Regions from separate parts of the Paenibacillus sp. cl141a genome, predicted to be linked through region 2. Evidence: predicted binding sites of a transcription regulator. Region 2 holds the regulator's gene; each other region holds the start of a gene.
The links. Region 2 encodes Rex, which represses fermentation and respiration genes when NADH is low (regulators of the CRP and FNR family bind a similar motif). Its sites were predicted from a motif close to TTGTGAAATATTTCACAA; they were not measured.
Positions count from the first base shown of each region.

Region 1: a site for Rex is predicted at 3,305-3,322, ahead of qoxA (cytochrome aa3 quinol oxidase subunit II). Genes of this name have one in related genera too.
Region 3: a site for Rex is predicted at 2,484-2,501, ahead of BMX45_RS11965 (TorD/DmsD family molecular chaperone). Genes of this name have one in related genera too.

Region 1 covers NZ_FNZO01000008.1:103,163-109,554, forward strand. Annotated here, with positions in the region: gene BMX45_RS31410 (hypothetical protein) at 78-239, opposite strand; gene BMX45_RS20910 (LysE/ArgO family amino acid transporter) at 449-1,066, opposite strand; gene BMX45_RS20915 (MocR-like pyridoxine biosynthesis transcription factor PdxR) at 1,212-2,660, shown strand; gene qoxA (cytochrome aa3 quinol oxidase subunit II) at 3,543-4,547, shown strand; gene qoxB (cytochrome aa3 quinol oxidase subunit I) at 4,611-6,392, shown strand, end outside.
Region 2 covers NZ_FNZO01000006.1:118,510-124,901, reverse strand. Annotated here, with positions in the region: partial or broken gene panC (pantoate--beta-alanine ligase) at 1-652, shown strand, start outside; gene panD (aspartate 1-decarboxylase) at 671-1,054, shown strand; gene BMX45_RS17975 (hypothetical protein) at 1,189-1,794, shown strand; gene dinG (ATP-dependent DNA helicase DinG) at 1,965-4,841, shown strand; gene BMX45_RS17965 (redox-sensing transcriptional repressor Rex) at 4,907-5,572, shown strand; gene BMX45_RS17960 (amidohydrolase) at 5,547-6,392, shown strand, end outside.
Region 3 covers NZ_FNZO01000003.1:444,975-451,366, reverse strand. Annotated here, with positions in the region: gene BMX45_RS11970 (efflux RND transporter permease subunit) at 1-1,511, shown strand, start outside; gene BMX45_RS11965 (TorD/DmsD family molecular chaperone) at 1,596-2,273, opposite strand; gene moaA (GTP 3',8-cyclase MoaA) at 2,617-3,621, shown strand; gene BMX45_RS11955 (molybdenum cofactor guanylyltransferase) at 3,747-4,391, opposite strand; gene BMX45_RS11950 (MFS transporter) at 4,589-5,815, shown strand; gene BMX45_RS11945 (glutamine--tRNA ligase/YqeY domain fusion protein) at 5,981-6,392, opposite strand, start outside.

The DNA of each region.
Region 1 (6,392 bases), on a different contig from region 2:
GTTGAAAGTTTTCTTATGCTGCAACCGGCAAAATCATATAAGGCCCGATTCAAGAGAATCGGTCCTTTTTTTTACCCTTAAGAGAAAACATCATGTCCTTCTTGCACGACTCGACCGGCATTGCTCACGATCCGCTTCACGGTCCCAATGATCCATTCCATCTCCACGTATTGGTTGCCCGGCGCGTTGTATTCGACGCCCCAATATCCCCGATAGCCCCCGGCGAGCAGGCTGCGCACCTTCTCCTCCGCACCGCTATCGATACTTCACCGTCTCCAAATAACCGAACACGTCCATTTTGCCGTCGAGAAACGTGTTATAAAAGAATAGCCGCCAATCGAATTGTTCATCGCAGTACCTCGTCCTATTCCCGGGTTACATACAAACTCACCATATTTTCTATCCATTAATAGGCATGAAATCTCAATCCCTTCTATATTCCTCCTAACTAGGTTTGAATCAAATGAAGCACGAGATAAGCGGCCGTCCCCCACATAATCACCGCCGATATTCGGTTCAACGCGAACAGCATCCTGCCTGACGTATCCATTCTTCCGGCCGCCCTGCCGACAATTCCGAGTCCCAGAAACCACAGCCAGGAGACAGCGATGCATACAACGGTAAAAATCATTTTGTCCGCCCCTTCATATTGAAGCGAGCTCGTGCCGATAACGCCCATCGTGTCCAGAACCGCATGCGGATTTAGCAGCGATACGGACATGGCAAATACGATTTGCTTCTTGGGAGTGAACGAACGGGCGCTTTCCGGATCCTGACCTAAAGGGCTACTCCTCCACGTCGCCGCTCCCATATAGACCAGAAAGCAGATTCCCAATGTAAATAACGTCATTTTGATCCATTCATATTCCAAAACGATCACGGATACGCCCAATACCGCCAATGAAATCAGCAGCGTATCGCATAACGATGCGGTAATAATGACGGGCAGCGCCCTAATAAACCGGGGTTGGACGACACCTTGATTAAATACGAACACATTCTGCACGCCCAAGGGAAGAATGAGGCCAAGAGCCAGAATGAATCCATGAAGTATAACGCCAATCATTTGAAAACAAACCTCCAGTACATATTTTCACCATTGTAAAGGAAGTGCTTGACTGCGTCTCCAACCAATTGGTTGGCATTCGACCCAACCAATGATGTATACTGGGCATGATTCTATAGAACGTTTGTCAGAAAGCAGGTTGTCCATGACAGAAGAATGGAAATTGAATAAAGCTTCCCAAGTGCCTCTGCATCGGCAAATTTATGATTACATGAAGAGCCGAATCATGAACGGGGAAGGGCCGGTCGGATCCCGACTTCTCCCGCAGAGGGAGCTTGCCGCCAAATTTCAAGTCAACCGCAGCACCATCGTTTATGCCTTGGGTGAACTTGCGGCTGACGGTTTCATAGAATCCCGGGTGGGACAAGGCACGGTTATTGTTAACAATACTTGGAGCGTACTGGCAGCCACGCCCCCGCCTGATTGGAATCAATACGTGAAATCCGGCTCCTATCAGCCGAACATCCATATGATCCAGCAGATCAACCGCGCGGAAACCGATCCGGATGTGATCCGACTCGGAACTGGCGAGCTTTCGCCTGAGCTCCTTCCGACCGTCCAAATGCGGGAGATGTTTAACGGCAGCATGTCCAGCCGTTTCACTTTGGGATATTCGGAACCGAAAGGCAGCATATACTTAAGGGAAATCATCAGCGATTATTTGTATAAGAAGGGGATATCCGCCTCTCCTTCTTCCATTCTTATCGTCTCCGGCGGGCTGCAGGGCTTGCAGCTTATTTCCCTGGGGCTGCTGCATCACGGTTCCGCCATCCTGGTGGAGAATCCCACTTACCTGAACTCGATTCATGTATTTCAGTCGGCTGGCATGCATTTGCACGGCATCCCGATGGATGCCAAAGGGATCAGAACGGAATCTATCGGAAGGCTCAAGCGTCAGCACAGAGCCGCCCTGCTCTACACGATCCCTTCCTTTCATAACCCTACAGGCACCATGATGTCTTCCGACAGAAGGACGGAGCTGCTGCAAATCTGTGCCCAAGAAAGATTGCCCGTCATCGAGGATGATGTGTATGGCGATTTATGGTTGGATACTCCCTCTCCGCCCCCTTTGAAAGCTTCGGATAAACAAGGACTCGTGCTCTATATGGGCAGCATGTCCAAAACCCTCGGGCCCGGTCTGCGCATCGGATGGGTCGTCGGGCCGGAGCCTGTCATCGATCGGCTGTCCGACATTAAAATGCAGACCGATTACGGGTCCAGCTCGCTGTCCCAGCATGCTGTCGCGGAGTGGCTCTCGAGCGGATCCTATGAGAAGCATCTCGTTCAGATCCGGACAGAGCTGATGAAGCGCAGAGACTTTACGCTGTCGTTGCTGGAACGATATTTTCAAGATATTGCCCACTGGAATAAACCCCAAGGCGGATTTTATGTTTGGCTCCGCATCGCAAAGCCGATCTCCATTCGTACGTTATTCGAGCAGGCATTGAAGGAAGGCCTGCTGCTCAATCCCGGAAATATTTATGACCGTAACGACCAGCAGCATCTGCGATTATCTTTTGCCTACGTCTCCTACGATCAACTGGAGAAGGGACTTATCCGGCTTGCGGAGCTAATTCGCCTCCATGTGTTGTAAACAGCAGTTGAAGCCCCATATTATGACGAACCCATTCTCCCCCACCCTCTGACTCGGATTGGAGGCGAAAAGGCATAAACGGCGGAGAGCCGGTAAGCGGCTTCCCGCCAGGATGGAATAAACTAGCAGAACGCACGGGTTCGTTGCATCCGTGCTCGCGGGCCACAAGGAGATTACGGAAAATACCGACGTTGCGAGCAGTGTGACAAATAGCATTGCAGGCCTGGCGCGGAATAACGGCGCCATAAAGAAGTCCGTGACAAAAATGGCGACTCTCCCTAATCGCCAAGGCTATTGATCCGGATCAACATGCTGGAGCACAGGGATGAAGGCGCATAGCCAGCTCAAAACAAGAAATAAAAACCATATCCAGAACGACCGCACTGGCCCTCCTCTCTTTCCTGTCAAGCGTTGCACAATCCCCAGCAAAATATCTCGTTCCAATTTTTAGTTATATCCTATCACAAGCCTCTTCGATCCTTTTGGTTAAATAAGTAAACTGGAAATAAAAATCGACTTCGATTTTATTGTGAAAAATTATACTTTCTCGTCTAAACCCTTATCAGTACTGGGATTTATTCGGCAGGTTAAGGAGCCGAAAGCGGTGAAAAACAGGCCCGGAATTGTGACGAAACTGGTAACTCTCGTGAATATTTGAACAAAGTATGAACTGCCTCAAAACCGCGCCACTACAATGATTTCGCTCACAACCCTCCCCTTTTGTAACAAATTGAACACATAAAATTACATACATTGACACGAATATGGATTTATCTGTTATTTATACAAGTTTATGTGTTTTGCAAAGCCGATCGGAACTTTCTACTATAGATGTGTCAGTAACATTGAATCGAACGAACGTTTCAAGGAAAGGGGTACACCATGAACAAAAGAGGGCCGTTATTTGCATTGTTTTTATGCTTTACCTTGCTCTTATCGGGCTGCAGCTCGCTCACGGTATTAGATCCGAAAGGACCGGCTGCCAGAACCCTATCCGATACAATCATATTCTCTATTCTCATGATGGTCGGAATCCTAGCGGTAGTTTACGCGCTTTATATCTACATGCTCACGAAATATCGAGCCAAGAAATCCAACGAAGGTTACGAACCGCCTCATGAAGAAGGCAACAAATGGCTGGAAATTCTGTGGACTGCCATTCCGATCCTGATCGTTGCCGTGCTCTCGGTCGTAACCGTCAAAACGACGGTGGCCGTCGAGAATGTGCCTGAAGGCTACGAGAACCAAGAGCCTCTGGTCATTTATGCTTCCTCTTCGAACTGGAAATGGCACTTCAGCTATCCGGAAGAAGGAATCGAAACCGTCAATTACGTTAACATTCCGACCAATCGTCCGATCGAGTTCCGACTGTATTCGTTCGGTCCGATCACAAGCTTCTGGATTCCTCAGCTTCATGGACAGAAGTACGCAATGAGCGACATGATTACCAAGCTGAACATGGTTGCCGACGTACCGGGTTCGATGATGGGCCGTAATGCGAACTTCAACGGCGAAGGCTTTGCCCATATGGATTTCGAAGCTCTTGCCATGACCTCTGCCGAGTATGATGAGTGGGTTCAGGATGTAAAGGATACCGCGCCTGAACTGAAGGAAGATGAGTTCAAGAAGCTTCTGGAGACCGCGCATGTCGGACGAATGACCTTCTCTAACACGCATCTGGAATTCAGCCCGCCGCCATCTGAAGACCATCACCATGGCGGTGACGTCAACGGCAATGAGGAGCATCAGGACCATAAAGACGTCCACCCGGATCCTGCAACAACGGAAGAAACGGAATTTGACAGCGAAACGAACGTGGATCCAAACGAACCGCTGCCAAACTTCCCGGCTGAAGAAAGCCCAAATCATCAGCATGATGGACATTAAATCGGTGAGTGAAACGTTGTTCACCCGATCTACTTCATACATCCAGAAAGGAGCTAGGCCTTTATGAAATGGGACGAATTTTTCGTTACCGGTGATCCGTTAATTTACGGCGCCATGGTGAGTATCGTGCTCGTCTCGCTCGCAATCCTCTTCGGCTTGACCTATTACAAGAAGTGGGGATATATGTGGCGGGAATGGCTGACGACCGTGGATCACAAAAGAATTGGTGTCATGTACATCATCTGTGCATTGATCATGCTGTTCCGCGGGGGCGTCGACGCGATCATGATGCGTGCGCAGACCGCCGCACCGGAGATGAAGTTTCTGACCGGTCAGCATTATAATGAAGTATTCACGACTCACGGGGTCATCATGATCCTCTTTATGGCCATGCCGTTTATTTTCGGTCTGATGAACGTCATCGTTCCGCTCCAGATCGGTGCCCGTGACGTTGCATTCCCTAAACTGAACGCTATCAGCTTCTGGCTGTTCTTCGCCGGAGCGATGCTGTTCAACATTTCCTTCGTTATCGGAGGATCACCTGATGCCGGCTGGTCCGCTTACTTCCCGCTGGCCAGTATCGAATTCAGTCCGACGGTCGGCAACAACTACTACTCTCTGTCGCTTCAGATTTCAGGGATTGGTACTTTGCTGACAGGTCTTAACTTTATCGTAACCATCCTGAAAATGCGCGCGCCGGGTATGACCCTGATGCGCATGCCAATGTTTACGTGGTCGGTATTGATCACTTGCGTCATCATTATCTTTGCTTTCCCTGTGCTTACGATTGCGCTTCTGCTTATGATGTTCGACCGCATCTTCGGCTCGCAATTCTTCACGATGGCCAACGGGGGCATGGATATGCTCTGGGCCAACCTGTTCTGGGTATGGGGTCACCCTGAGGTATATATCGTTATTCTGCCGGCATTCGGTATTTTCAGCGAGATCATCTCAGCCTTTTCCAAAAAGAACCTGTACGGTTACAGCTCCATGGTATTGAGTATGGCGATTATATCCGGATTGTCCTTCCTGGTATGGGCCCACCATTTCTATACAATGGGTCAAGGGGCCATGGTCAACGGTTTCTTCTCCATCACGACGATGGCGATTGCCGTACCGACCGGGATCAAAATATTCAACTGGCTCTTTACGCTTCGCAAGGGCCGAATCAGCTTTACGACGCCGATGCTCTACTCGCTTGCCTTTATTCCGATCTTTACGATCGGCGGCGTAACCGGCGTCATGCTGGCGATGGCCAGTGCCGACTATCAGTATCACAATACGATGTTCCTGGTGGCCCACTTCCACTATGTGCTCATTCCAGGCGCCGTATTCGCCGTCATTGCCGGTTTCCACTACTGGTTCCCTAAAGTGTTCGGCTTCCGTCTGAACGAAAAGCTTGGCAAAATCGCATTCTGGTTCATTGCCATCTCATTTAACGTTACGTTCTTCCCAATGTTCTTCCTGGGACTTATGGGGATGACCCGCCGTACGTACACGTATTCGGCCGAGACCGGCTTTGGTCCGCTGAATATGCTGTCGATGGTCGGCGCGGTCGGCCTGGCGATCGGCTTCATCCTTCTGGTGTACAACATTTACTGGAGTACACGTTACGAGCCGCGCGACAAAACAGGAGATCCATGGGATGCACGCTCACTGGAATGGTCGACGCCAAGTCCGGTTCCAGTTTACAACTTTGCGGTAACACCGAAAGTCAAAGGCCGTGATGCCTTCTGGTTCTCCAAGAAAAACAACGAGCCGCTTTCGGACGAGAAAATCACGAAGATTCACATGCCAAGCAACACCGGAAAACCGTTTATACTGGGCATCGCCTTCTTCTTCCTG
Region 2 (6,392 bases):
TTACCCTCGGGATGAAGCGCGTGACCTGGCGTTGGCGGAATCCGAAGGGGTGGACGTGGTATTCATTCCTGCGGTAGAGGAAATGTATCCTCAGCCGACCAAAACCAAAATTGCCGTAGCGGAAATTACGACATTGTTGTGCGGGGCCTCCCGCCCCGGACATTTTGACGGTGTCACCACGGTTGTGAATAAATTGTTCAATATCGTAAAACCTGACTATGCCTTCTTCGGGATGAAGGATGCGCAGCAGGTCGCCGTCATAGAACAAATGGTACGGGATTTGAATATGGATGTGACGATCGTGCCATGTCCGATCATTCGCGAATCCGACGGCCTTGCCCTAAGCTCGCGCAACGTCTATCTGAAGCCGGAAGAGCGGGAACAGGCGCTTGTGCTGTCGGGCTCGCTGCGGACGGCTCAGGAGGCAATCCGGCAGGGACAAGCGACGACGGCAGGAGAGATCCGCGCTCATCTTCGGGATTATATATCCCGCTCTCCACTCGCTGATATTGACTACGCGGAATTGCTCACCTTCCCGGAGCTTGTGCCCGTGGAAGATTCATACCGCATTGTGGATGAAGACAGAACCGTCATCATGGCGCTGGCCGTGCGTTTTGGCCGTACCCGTCTCATTGACAATGCATTACTTCAACCAAAAGTAGGGGATCCCATGTTTAGAACGATGATGAAATCCAAAATCCACCGCGCAACGGTGACGGAAGCCAATCTGAACTATGTGGGCAGCATTACCATTGATGAGGATTTAATGGAGGCTGCAGACCTTCTGGAGAATGAAAAAGTTCAAATCGTGAACAATAACAACGGCGCCCGTCTGGAAACGTACGTGATCAAAGGCGAGCGCGGCAGCGGCGTCATTTGCTTGAACGGGGCAGCCGCACGGCTCGTACAGCCTGGCGACAACGTTATTATCATTTCTTATGCCATGATGTCCAAAGAGGAATACGACCATCACACCCCGACGGTCGTGATCGTCGACGAATCAAATAAGCCGGTTACGACGGAATATCGCGAAGTTCACGCCGCCATTCTCTGAAGAACCAAAATGTGTCGGGACGCTAAAGGGATGAAAAGACCGTCTTCTACAGAAAATGAGTTCAGGTCGACGGACTGATCTCATTTTTCCGCTAAGGGTGGGATGCAGCTATGTTTCAACATGTATTCGCCGAAATGAACAACATGTTAGATGAAATTGTGAAGCATTACCCTTCTGCTCAAGGTCCCCAAAAACAGGCGCTGGTACAAAACTGGAACATGCTCAAAAGCATGAGCGAGGGCATTATCGAGGAATGGCTGCATTTTGAAGAAAAAATGGCCATCTTCCGCGAGAGTGCAGCGTCGCCTCCGGTTTTCCCGCCGACCGAAGCGCCTGAATTGCAGCTTGATGCGTTCGTTCGCGGTCAAGGTTACTACAAGCTGTTGATGTTCCAGCCGGCCATACAGCAGTTTGATGCAGCCGCTGCGGTATTTCCGGACAGCCTTCTGATCAAGTTGTACATTGCCATGTCCCATCTGTATTTGGGGCAAACCGCCCAAGCATCCGAAGTATTGATCTCCATCCTGCCCCTGGCTGACAACAGGAAGCTTCGGGCGATGATCCACAATGCGCTTGGATGCATCGAGGTGTTGAATGGACAACAAGCAAAGGCCGAGGAACATTTTGCACTGGCGATTCACAGCGATCCGACGCTTCCCGACCCCATGATCAACCTGGAGGTCTGCAAGCAGAATCGCGGCGAGCTCCAGTACGGCAGCCAGTTGATCTCTTTGCTGTAGAAATCAAGCCCCAACAAGAAGCGATGCCAGAGCTCACCCTTGAGACTTTGGCATCGCTTTTTGCGTACGGGAGCGGTACAGAGAGGCAGGGGATTTTTTACCCGGAATGTTCAAAACCCGCAACTTCTGGTATGCTGTTAATTAGTCTGGAGGAAAGGGATTTTATCGAAATGAAATTTGCCGTATTGGATTTTGAAACTACGGGCAACCAGTCTGCAGATGAAATCATTCAGGTTGGACTGGCCATCATCGAAGAGGATCGAAGCATCTCCCGCGTATACGGCACCTATGTCAATCCCGGGATTCCGATCCCTCCTTTTATTACCGGTTTAACCGGCATTTCCGACAGTGATGTAGCGGATGCTCCGTCATTGGAAGAAATGATGATGGAACTTGTGCCCATGCTCGACGATGTCGTATTGGTTGGACATAACGTCGCTTTTGATTTTAACTTTTTGCAAAACGCGCTCGATCGCTGCGGCTATTTACCGTTCAGCGGCCGTATTCTAGATACGATGCACTTCTTAAAAATATGCTTTCCCTCGCTCCCGTCCTACCAGCTCGGGATGGTGTCCTCTCATTTCGGCCTGGAGCATGACCGTCCGCACCAGGCGGACAGCGATGCGCTTGCTACAGCCTATGCGCTGCTGAAATGTTTGGAGGAGATCGATGAGCTTCCGCTGCTCACCATTCAGCGTTTAAGCGACCTGTTTGCCGACGAGGACAGCGACTTGGCCTGGTTCTTTGACGGCATTCGTTCCGACAGGGAGCTCCAAGCCGTACAAGCGGGAGACACCCATACGTACTACCGCCAGTTTGCCTTGGCGGTGGATGATTGGAACGATATAGCACCTGTCAGGGATGAGACGGAGCCGAACCCCTTGGCCGATGTAAGCTTCGAGCAATACATGAACGATGTTCGTGAACGCCTCAAGGAAACGCTGCCTCATTACGAGAGCAGGGATGCCCAGGACATGATGTTCCAGGAAGTGATGCAGGCGCTGGATGACAATAAACATCTATTGATCGAAGCAGGCACGGGAACTGGCAAATCGCTTGGATATTTGCTGCCGTCGATCTATCAAAGCGTGAAGCAGGAACAGAAGGTTATGGTGAGCACGCATACGATCAACCTTCAAGAACAGCTGCGTGACAGGGATATTCCCCTGCTCACCCAGGTTGTTCCTTTTCCTTTTAAGGCGGCCATTTTCAAGGGCAGGGGACATTATTTGTGTTTGAGAAAATTTGAACATAAAATAAATAGAAGAGATTTTCATTCCCCGAAGGAAGACGTAATCACGGCGGCCCAGATGCTGGTCTGGCTGACCCAGACGGAGAACGGGGATGATGAAGAGCTAAACCTTGGCGGACGCGGAGGGGATTTCTGGGAAACCATCTCCAGCGATTCGGATTCTTGCCTTGGACGCGCCTGCCCTTGGTTCCGCAAATGCTATTATCACAGGGCCAAGCATGAAGCAGGCATTGCGGATGTCGTCATTACGAACCATTCGAAGCTGTTCACCGACGTGAAGGCGAATCATCAGCTGCTGCCAAGCTATGAGCGCCTCGTCATCGACGAAGCGCATCATCTTGAGGATGTCGCCGGCAAGCACCTTGGCTTGCAGATAAAGTATTTTTCGGTGGTCCATACCTTGACCCGCATGTACAAAGACAGCCGAAGCGGGCAGCTCCCGGCTCTGCGCCAGCTGCTGCAAGCTTCGCCGCACGAGAAGGCTGTCGAATGGTCTTCCGTCATCGACCGTTTGTACCCGGACCTGATTACCGCAAAAGAGAACTGGGATCGGCTCAGCGATCAATTGTTCGGACTGCTTCCGGAACGCGGAGACGCTTCTCCGGGAGATGCCGGCCAATTCTCGCTCCGCCTGTCCCCGCTTAAGAAGCCGAAGGATTGGGAATCGATGGCCGAACTGGAGCATCAAATTCATCTGACGCTGGGCGATGTCGTACGCAAGGGCGATAAGCTGATCGCCGAAATGAAGGAAGATTTGGATGACTATAGCGCAGACAGCCTGTTAACCGACCTATCGGGCCTGTTTAAGGACCTGGCCGCGCATCGCGAAGACCTGCGCTCCTTCATGGCCTTGAACGATGAGGGCACCGTCTACTGGATGGAGGCGAACGGCAATTTCCGCAGCAAATCGCTGCAGTTGTATGCCGTGCCCGTCGACGTGAGCACTCATTTGAAGGAATTGTTTTTTGACAAGAAACAAAGCGTGATTCTGACATCGGCGACCTTGTCGGTGGACAAATCGTTTCAGTTCATGATCGAGAACCTGGGTCTTCAGGAAGCGGCTGAAGCGGGGAACCTGAACACCGTTCAGCTCCCGTCCCCGTTTAATTACAGGGAACAGGCCCTACTTGTCGTGCCGCGCGATTTTCCGAGCGTGAAGGGATCGGTCGGGGATGCACTCTTTGTGAATACGCTGGTGAAGTCTTTGGCCGATACGGCCGTGGCTACGCATGGCCGCATGCTCGTCCTTTTCACTTCGTACCGGATGCTGCGCCAGGTGCACGAGCCGCTGAAAGAAGCGCTGGCATCAAGCGACATCACGGTATTGGGACAAGGTATGGACGGAACCAGCCGTACCAAGTTAATCCGAAGATTTCAGGACAGCAGCGCTTCCGTGCTGCTGGGCACCAGCTCCTTCTGGGAAGGGGTAGACATCCCGGGTGAGGCGCTGACTTGTCTAGCCATCGTCCGGCTGCCGTTCCAGCCGCCGAATCACCCCTTGGTCGAAGCCAAGAGCGAACTGCTGCAGCAGCAGAAGAAGAATCCCTTCATGAAGCTTTCGGTTCCGCAAGCGGTCATTCGTTTCAAACAGGGGTTTGGGCGCCTGGTGCGAACAGCACAAGATAAAGGGATCGTGATCGTGTACGATACCCGGGTCATTGAATCCTATTACGGGAAGTATTTCTTATATTCCTTGCCGGGGCCGAAGATGGAGCACATGCCGACAGAGGGGATCGTTCCCCGAATCTCGGAATGGCTGCAGGAAGAGGCAAGCGCGGGGAACCGAGCTGAATAAAGTGAAACCAAGCACGATCAACAAAAAAAGATGTAGTTATTAACCTATTATTAGGGGGAGCATGCATGAAATCGGAAAAAATTTCGGAAGCCGTGGTCCGCAGATTACCTGTATACTTGCGCTATTTGAATGAGCTTCAGAAAAGGGAGGTTTCCACGGTTTCCTCCCAGGAGCTGGGACAGAAGCTGGACCTCAATCCTGCTCAAATTCGTAAGGACCTGGCGTATTTCGGTGATTTTGGACGGAAAGGGATCGGATATGATGTTTCATATCTGATCGAGAAGATTCGCCAGATTCTGAAGCTGGACCAGAAGATCAATGTCGCATTGGTCGGGGCCGGTAATCTTGGACATGCATTATCGAATTACAATGCATTCCTGAAGGATAATATGAAGATTGTGGCGATTTTCGATTCGTATTCTCCCAAAGTTGGTATGAAAATTAACAATTTGGTCGTACAGCCGATGGAAGAGCTGGAGAAGACGGTTCATGAGCACGGCATTCGAATCGGGATTATCACCGTTCCGGATTTCGAAGCGCAGAACGTAGCGAATCAGCTTATCGCCTCAGGGATCGAGGCGATTCTGAACTTTGCGCCAACCATCCTGAAAGCCCCGGCCCATATCCGGATTCATACGGCTGATTTTACAACGGATTTGCAAAGTTTGGCCTATTATTTGGATAACGGCAAGGAGGATGCAGCACATGACAACAACGAAGTGGATGGTTAAGAACGGAACGTTTGCAGTACTAGGGGAAGGCCAATCCGTGCTTCGGGGATATATGGTGGTCGATAGCGACCGGATCACGTACCTGGGCGAAGAGGAGCCCGTCGTGGAAGAGGGAACAGAGATTATCGACGGAACCCATCTGTTTTTCCTGCCTGGATTGGTGAACACGCATGGACATGCCGCCATGTCGCTTCTCCGCGGTTATGGCGACGATCTGGCGTTGCAGGTATGGCTTCAGGAAAAAATGTGGCCGATGGAAGCCAAATTCACGTCAGACGACGTTTATTGGGGCACATCGCTCTCCGTGCTGGAGATGATCAAGGGCGGAACCACGACGTTTGTGGATATGTATGACCATATGGATCAGGTCGCGAAGGTTGTCCAGGACTCAGGAATGCGCGGCGTCCTGACGCGCGGCGTAATCGGTCTATGCCCGCCCGAGGTACAGCAGCAGAAGCTGGACGAAGCGGTGGCATTCGCGAAGGATTGGCATGGCAAGGCTGACGGCAGAATTACGACGATGATCTCGCCGCACGCGCCTTATACTTGCCCGCCGGATTTCATCGAAAAATTCGTTCAAGCATCCCATGACTTGAACCTGCCTTTGCATACCCATATGTCCGAAACGGAAACCGAAGTGGCTCAGAATGTTAAGGACTACGGGCTTCGCCCCGTTGCCCATTTGGAGAAGCTGGGCATGTTCTCCCGTCCTACGCTCCTCGCGCATGCCGTTCATCTGACCGATGAAGAAATCGAAGTCTTGGCCAAGCATCAAGTAGCCGTATCGCATAATCCCGGTAGCAATTTGAAGCTTGCCAGC
Region 3 (6,392 bases), on a different contig from region 2:
GCTCCATCTTGAAATGGACCTTGAATCACAAAGCGATTACCTTCCTGGCAGCCATCGTGCTGCTCGTTGGAAGCTTATTCTTGACCAAGTACCTGGGCGTAAGCTTTATTCCGGAACAGGAAGACAAATACGCGATGGTCACCTATTCACCTGAGCCTGGCGTAATGCTGGAGGATGTTGAGGATCGAGCCTTAAAAGCCGAGAAGTTGATCCTGGATCAACCAGGCGTGCAATCGATGCAATACTCCATCGGCGGAAGCAATCCGCTGGGCATGGGCTCCGCCAATTCAGGATTGTTCTACGTTATGTATGATCCGGATACGAAAAACTTCGAAGATGTCAAAAAGACGCTCATCGAAGATCTTGCCAAGGAAGTGCCGGACGGCACTTGGTCCAATATGGACATGGCAGCCGGCGCCTTTGGCGGCAGCCAGTTGACGGTGAACGTCTTCGGCGACTCGCTGGAGCAGATCAAGCCGGTGGCCGATCAAATCGCAGAGCTTGCGAACAAGGATACCGCAACGTTTGAAAATGCGGAAACCAGCTTGTCCGAAGCGTTTGAGCAGTACACGCTGGTAGCCGATCAAGAGAAGCTCAGCTCACTGGGCCTGACGGCCGGACAACTAGCGATGAAGCTGGCCCCGGTACGGGAACGTCCGGTCTTGACCGAAGTCAAGATCGAAGACAAAACCTACAATGTTTACATTGAAGCGGACAGCAAAACCTATAAGAGCATTAAGGAAATCGAGAACGAAACCGTGACCTCTCCGCTTGGCATCGAAGTACCGATCAAGGATGTGGCCAAGGTGGAAAAAGGAACCACTCCGGATTCCATTACGCGCATCGACGGTAAAATGGTTGTGAGTGTCACAGCCGACATCCTGTCCAGCGACGTAGGCTCGGCTTCGACCAACCTGGAGACCGAAGTGAACAAGCTTGAGCTTCCAGACGGCGTGTCCGTCCAATTCGGAGGCGTCACCGAGCAAATTAACGAAACCTTCGGACAGCTTGGGCTCGCCATGCTGGCGGCCATCGCTATCGTATACTTTGTACTCGTGGTTACGTTTGGCGGGGGACTCGCTCCATTCGCCATCCTGTTCTCGCTGCCGTTCATTGTCATCGGCGCTATCATAGGCCTGCTCGTCACAGGCGAAACACTGAACGTGTCTGCACTGATGGGCGTACTCATGCTGATCGGTATCGTTGTGACGAACGCGATCGTGTTGATCGACCGTGTGATCCATATGGAACGCGAAGGAATGAGCACGCGCGAAGCCCTGCTCGAAGCCGGCGCCACCCGTCTTCGTCCGATTCTGATGACGGCACTGGCAACCATCGGCGCGCTCCTGCCTCTCGTATTCGGCTGGGAGAGCAGCGCAGGCATTATCTCGAAAGGACTCGGCATCACGGTTATCGGCGGCCTGATCAGTTCCACACTGCTGACGCTCGTGGTTGTACCGATCGTGTACGAGTTCCTGATGAAGTTCAGCAAGAAAAGAATCGAAGATTAATTAGAACACCAAACGCCCCGGCCTTCCTAATACAAGGAAGCCAGGGCGTTGTTTGTGTTTGGTGGTGATGATATGATTCTGGCGCTAATGCACCAGTATGGCTTCTTTGGAATGCTTCCAGGTCTTCAGCATGTTCAGATCCTGCGCGAGGAATTCCTCCAGCAGGCTGAATAACGACTGGTATAGCGGGCTTTGCGTGGACCCCTTCAGATCCTTGCAGAGGGATGGCACCCATGACAACAGATGCTCCTCCAGAAATTGCTCTTGTACCTCCATTAATTGCAACATGCTATCTTCACAATACGTATTGTTCAGCATACGGTCATGAAGCAGCGTCATAAATTCCAGTTCAATGGCTATATGATCGTCCGCTTCGCCATGCAGTTTATTAAAGGCAACACCGGCGGATGCATAACAATCGGCCAAATCCTGAGCGCATCCATCCTTCGTATAATGGGATTCCGCGGCCTGGCGAGGTTTGGACTGCTGAAGCAGCCGGCGGTATTCCGCCCCCTCATATTCGCAAATCCGAACTAATTCCTCAGGCGAGCGTCCGCATAAATATTTCATTAGATCCGTACCGGCCTTCGAACACTCCGCCGCCTTGCTAATTCCGCTCCCGCGGCTCCATTCCGCAATCATAGACAAGCTGGGCCAATTGCCCAAAAAATCAATCAGCAGCTCATAGACCGTCCCCCGGTTTTCAAGCCACCTGTGACAGACGTCAGGCACCTCCAAAGTTTGAACAGGTGATATCGCCATATCGAACCTCCTATTGGTAACCTTTCTTGTTGGATGTGATATCCTTGACAGTATATCTTAGATGAACGTCTAATGAAAGCAGTTTGAAATGATTTCCGAAAATTTCGGAAAAATCAGGAAACTTTCGGAAATCTAGAATGTCACTACTCGCTTTCAAGGGGAGAAAGCTTTGGTCCACAGGTCCAATATACATGATTTAGAAAGCGTTTTCTGTGATACTTCTCACAAATCCTTGAACTTATCCGTGCGGCTTGTCCGGCTAACATGACCCTTACAATGCATTGACTCCTGTTCGGGGAATGGCTACAATGTGACCATGCACGCTAGTAAAAGGGGGATTTCCATGATCGAACCGCTTAAAGATTCCTTCGGTCGTGTTCATGATTATATTCGAATCTCGGTGACGGATCGGTGCAATCTTCGTTGTGTATATTGTATGCCGGAAGAAGGGATGGAATTCCAACCTCACGATCAGATAATGAGCTATGAAGAGATCGCCGCAATCATGCGCGTTCTGGCCCCCATGGGCGTCTCCAAAGTACGTCTTACCGGCGGCGAGCCGCTTGTGCGCAAGGATCTGGAAACCTTGGTCCATCAAATTGCTTCCATTGAAGGAATTCAAGATATATCCCTCACCACCAACGGGATCATGCTCCCATCCAAGGCCCGCCTGCTGAAGGAAGCGGGACTCACCCGCATCAACATCAGCCTGGATTCGCTTCAGGAAGAGCGTTACGCTCGCATCACGCGCGGCGGCCGGGTGCATAAAGTGCTTGAAGGCATTGAAGCCGCTTATGAAGCCGGCCTGAATCCGATCAAGCTGAACATGGTGTTAATGAAGGGCTTCAATGAGGACGAGATTCGCGACTTTATCGCCCTGACGCTTGATCGTCCCCTTCATGTCCGCTTTATTGAATACATGCCGATCGGCCAAGCGTCCGATACCTGGCGGGATTCGTACCTGCCGCTGAGCCGGGTATCCGAAGTGTGCCAAGAGGCCGGCTGGGCCATTCAAGAAGAGCAGGGCCCTTCCGGCAATGGTCCTTCGCGCAACATGAAGGTGGTTGGAGCAACGGGAACGTTCGGTTTGATCCATCCGGTCAGCGATCATTTTTGCGATTCCTGCAACCGGCTCAGGCTGACGGCCGACGGCCATATCAAGGCCTGCCTGTACTGGTCGGACGAATTTAACGTGCGCCGCGTCATCGATGACCCTTCGGCGGTGGCGAACCTGTTCCGCAAAGCGCTCGGCGCCAAGCCGCTGAATCATGAAATGGCGCTCGCGCTGGAGAAAAAGGCCCAAAGCCATACTCCTACGGTCCGGCGCATGTCGCAGATCGGCGGATGAGCTTCTGCTCCGAGCATGAGAGCAGAATCAGCATAGCCAAAGCAAACCGCCTTATATATACTAGAAAGCCCCGCCAAGCATTTGAATGGCGGGGCTATTTTTATAGAATGCATGCAGGGGATCGATCATTCTTCCGTATTCAGCAGACCGCCTGCGGCCTCGTAATCCACGGGCGTATTCATGTTAAATAAGATTCGGCTCGGATCAAGGCCGGTCACTTCCGCTAATTCCTCCTCATTCGCAAAAACGACATTCAGCTCCTGCACCCACTCCACCATGCGGAGCTGCCTCCGCATCAGCCTGCGCTCAAGGCTTTCCGCGGCCTCTCTGCGATACGCTGCCAGCAGTGGATGCATCCTTCCTTCCACGACCGGGATTATAGCGTCGGCGGTGTCCTGCATGTTCGCAAGATCCAGCAGTCCCTGAAGAAACCGCTCGTGGATGTAAGGCATATCGCAAGCTGCGATCAGATTCCATGTGCTCCGGGAAGACTTCAGGGCGGCATGAAGGCCCGCCATCGGACCTTGTCCGACATATAGATCGGGGACGCATTCCAAGCCGAGGAATTGATAAGGTCCCGGGTCATTGGTAGACAGGATCACCCGTCCGCTGACTTTGTCCAGCGCGTGGACCGTCCGTTCAATCAAACTCATCCCCTCCATGGGCAGCAGCGCCTTGTTTCTCCCCATTCTCCGGGAGGCTCCTCCAGCAAGCACGATACCCGTCACCTGACCCGATGGCAGACGAACATCTTGGAATTGAACGCTCATATGCTCCACCAGCCTTTCTTCAAGTTATAAAAAATCGGATTCAGTTTATAGGCTAATATCCAGAATAATGGAAAATCATTTAAAAGATGGTTTGTATCCCTTTTCAATGCGTGATACATTGAAAGGAAAGCGGCTTTTTTCTTATACCGCGATTATGGATTGTATTCGGTTTGAAAGGAATGACCCACTTGCGGAATATGGACAATGCTCAACCTTCGCTGACATCGCTCAAGCTGTTCAACTTCTTCATTTACGGAACCATGGTCATCTTCACCGGTTTCTTCCAGTTGTATTTGCAAGATATCGGCATGAGCAAAATCGAAATCGGCAGCCTGATGGCGATTGCGCCATTTGTGTCCATCTTCGCCAATCCGTTCTGGGGATTCTGGAGTGACCGGGCGGCCAACATCAAACGCGTGCTGCTGATCATGATGACCGGTACGCTGCTGCTGGTTCAGCTTGTTTTTCAAGCGAATACCTATGCAATGATATACATGACGATGATTTTCTTTTATTTTTTCCAGACGCCGATGTTCTCGCAGACGAATTCGCTGATTCTGACCTATATTGATGGAACCCCGCAAAAGTTCGGCTCGTTCCGGCTGTGGGGCTCGCTCGGATGGGCGCTGACGGCCATCGCGGCCGGGCCTGTCATCGACCGGCTTGGGTCGGGACGCATTGCCATCGTGTTCTCGATCATGCTGCTGGTGGCGGCCGTGTTCATGTTTACGCTGCCCTCCATCCAGAAAACGGCTGCATCGGCATCGGTCAGCCTTAGGGGGCTCAGCAGGCTGTTTCTGAACTCCTATTTTGTCTGGTTCATCCTTTTAGGCATCATGGTATCCATCCCGAACACGGCGAATAATACTTTTATGTCCCTATACATTCTGGAGCTTGGCGGATCCAAACAGACGGTCGGCCTCGCCATCTTCTTCTCATCGATATTCGAAGTGCTGATCTTCATTCTGTTTGACCGCTTCCTGAAGCGGAAAATCAACGTCCTGGTCGGCTGCCTGACGATTGTCAGCCTGCTCTTCGCGCTCCGCTGGCTGCTTATGGCCGAAGCCAACAGCCCGCTGGAGGTCGCCTTCATCCAGCTGCTGCACTGCGTTACCTTCGGCGGCTACTTCTATGTCGGCGTTCAGCTGACAATGCTGTTTGTTCCGACGCCGTACCGCGCCTCCGGCCAAGCGATCTATACCTTAAGCTGGAGCGGCATATCCGGTGTCATCGGCGGCCTTGCCGGCGGCTGGATGTTCCAGAACTTCGGGGCGCAGGCCATGTACCGGACCGGTACGCTGCTCGCCATCGTGGGTGCCATCGGCTTTGGCTGGATGTGGTACAACCTCCGCAAGCACGGATACCAGCCGCTGCACCCGGACGATCCCGAAGGCGACGAGATCGAGGAGTACGCTGCGAGTTAGCGCGCAGTTATCTCCCGTACGATATCAATTCCAGGATGATATCACCGTAAATATAACAAGACTCGAATGAATCCTGGAACGGAATCTTCGAGTCTTGTTTACGTTTAGGGGCCAGGTCGACCTGATTAGCGCCTACCCGTACCCCTTTTTTATTCTCTGTCTTGTTTAGTTCTTCGGAAGCTGGAACGAGCTCTTCAGGGAAACCACGCGGTTAAATACCGGACGTCCTGGCTGCGAATACTTCGAGTCGACGTTGAAATATCCGTGGCGGAAGAACTGGAACTTGTCCTGCGGCGCTGCATCCTTCATATTCGGCTCCACGAAGCCTTGCACGATTTGCAGCGAATTCGGATTGATGTCGTCCAAGAAGGACTTCTCGGCAGCTGCCTCCTCCGCTTCGCCCGCAACCTCAGGCACCATTTCCGCTTCTTCGTCTTCGTCCTTGAACAGCGGCTCGAACAGACGGAATTCGGCAGGCACGGCCTGCGTGGCCTCCACCCAGTGAATCGTCCCTTTTACCTTGCGTCCGGTAAAGCCGCTGCCGCTCTTCGTCTCCGGATCGTACGTGCAGTGAATC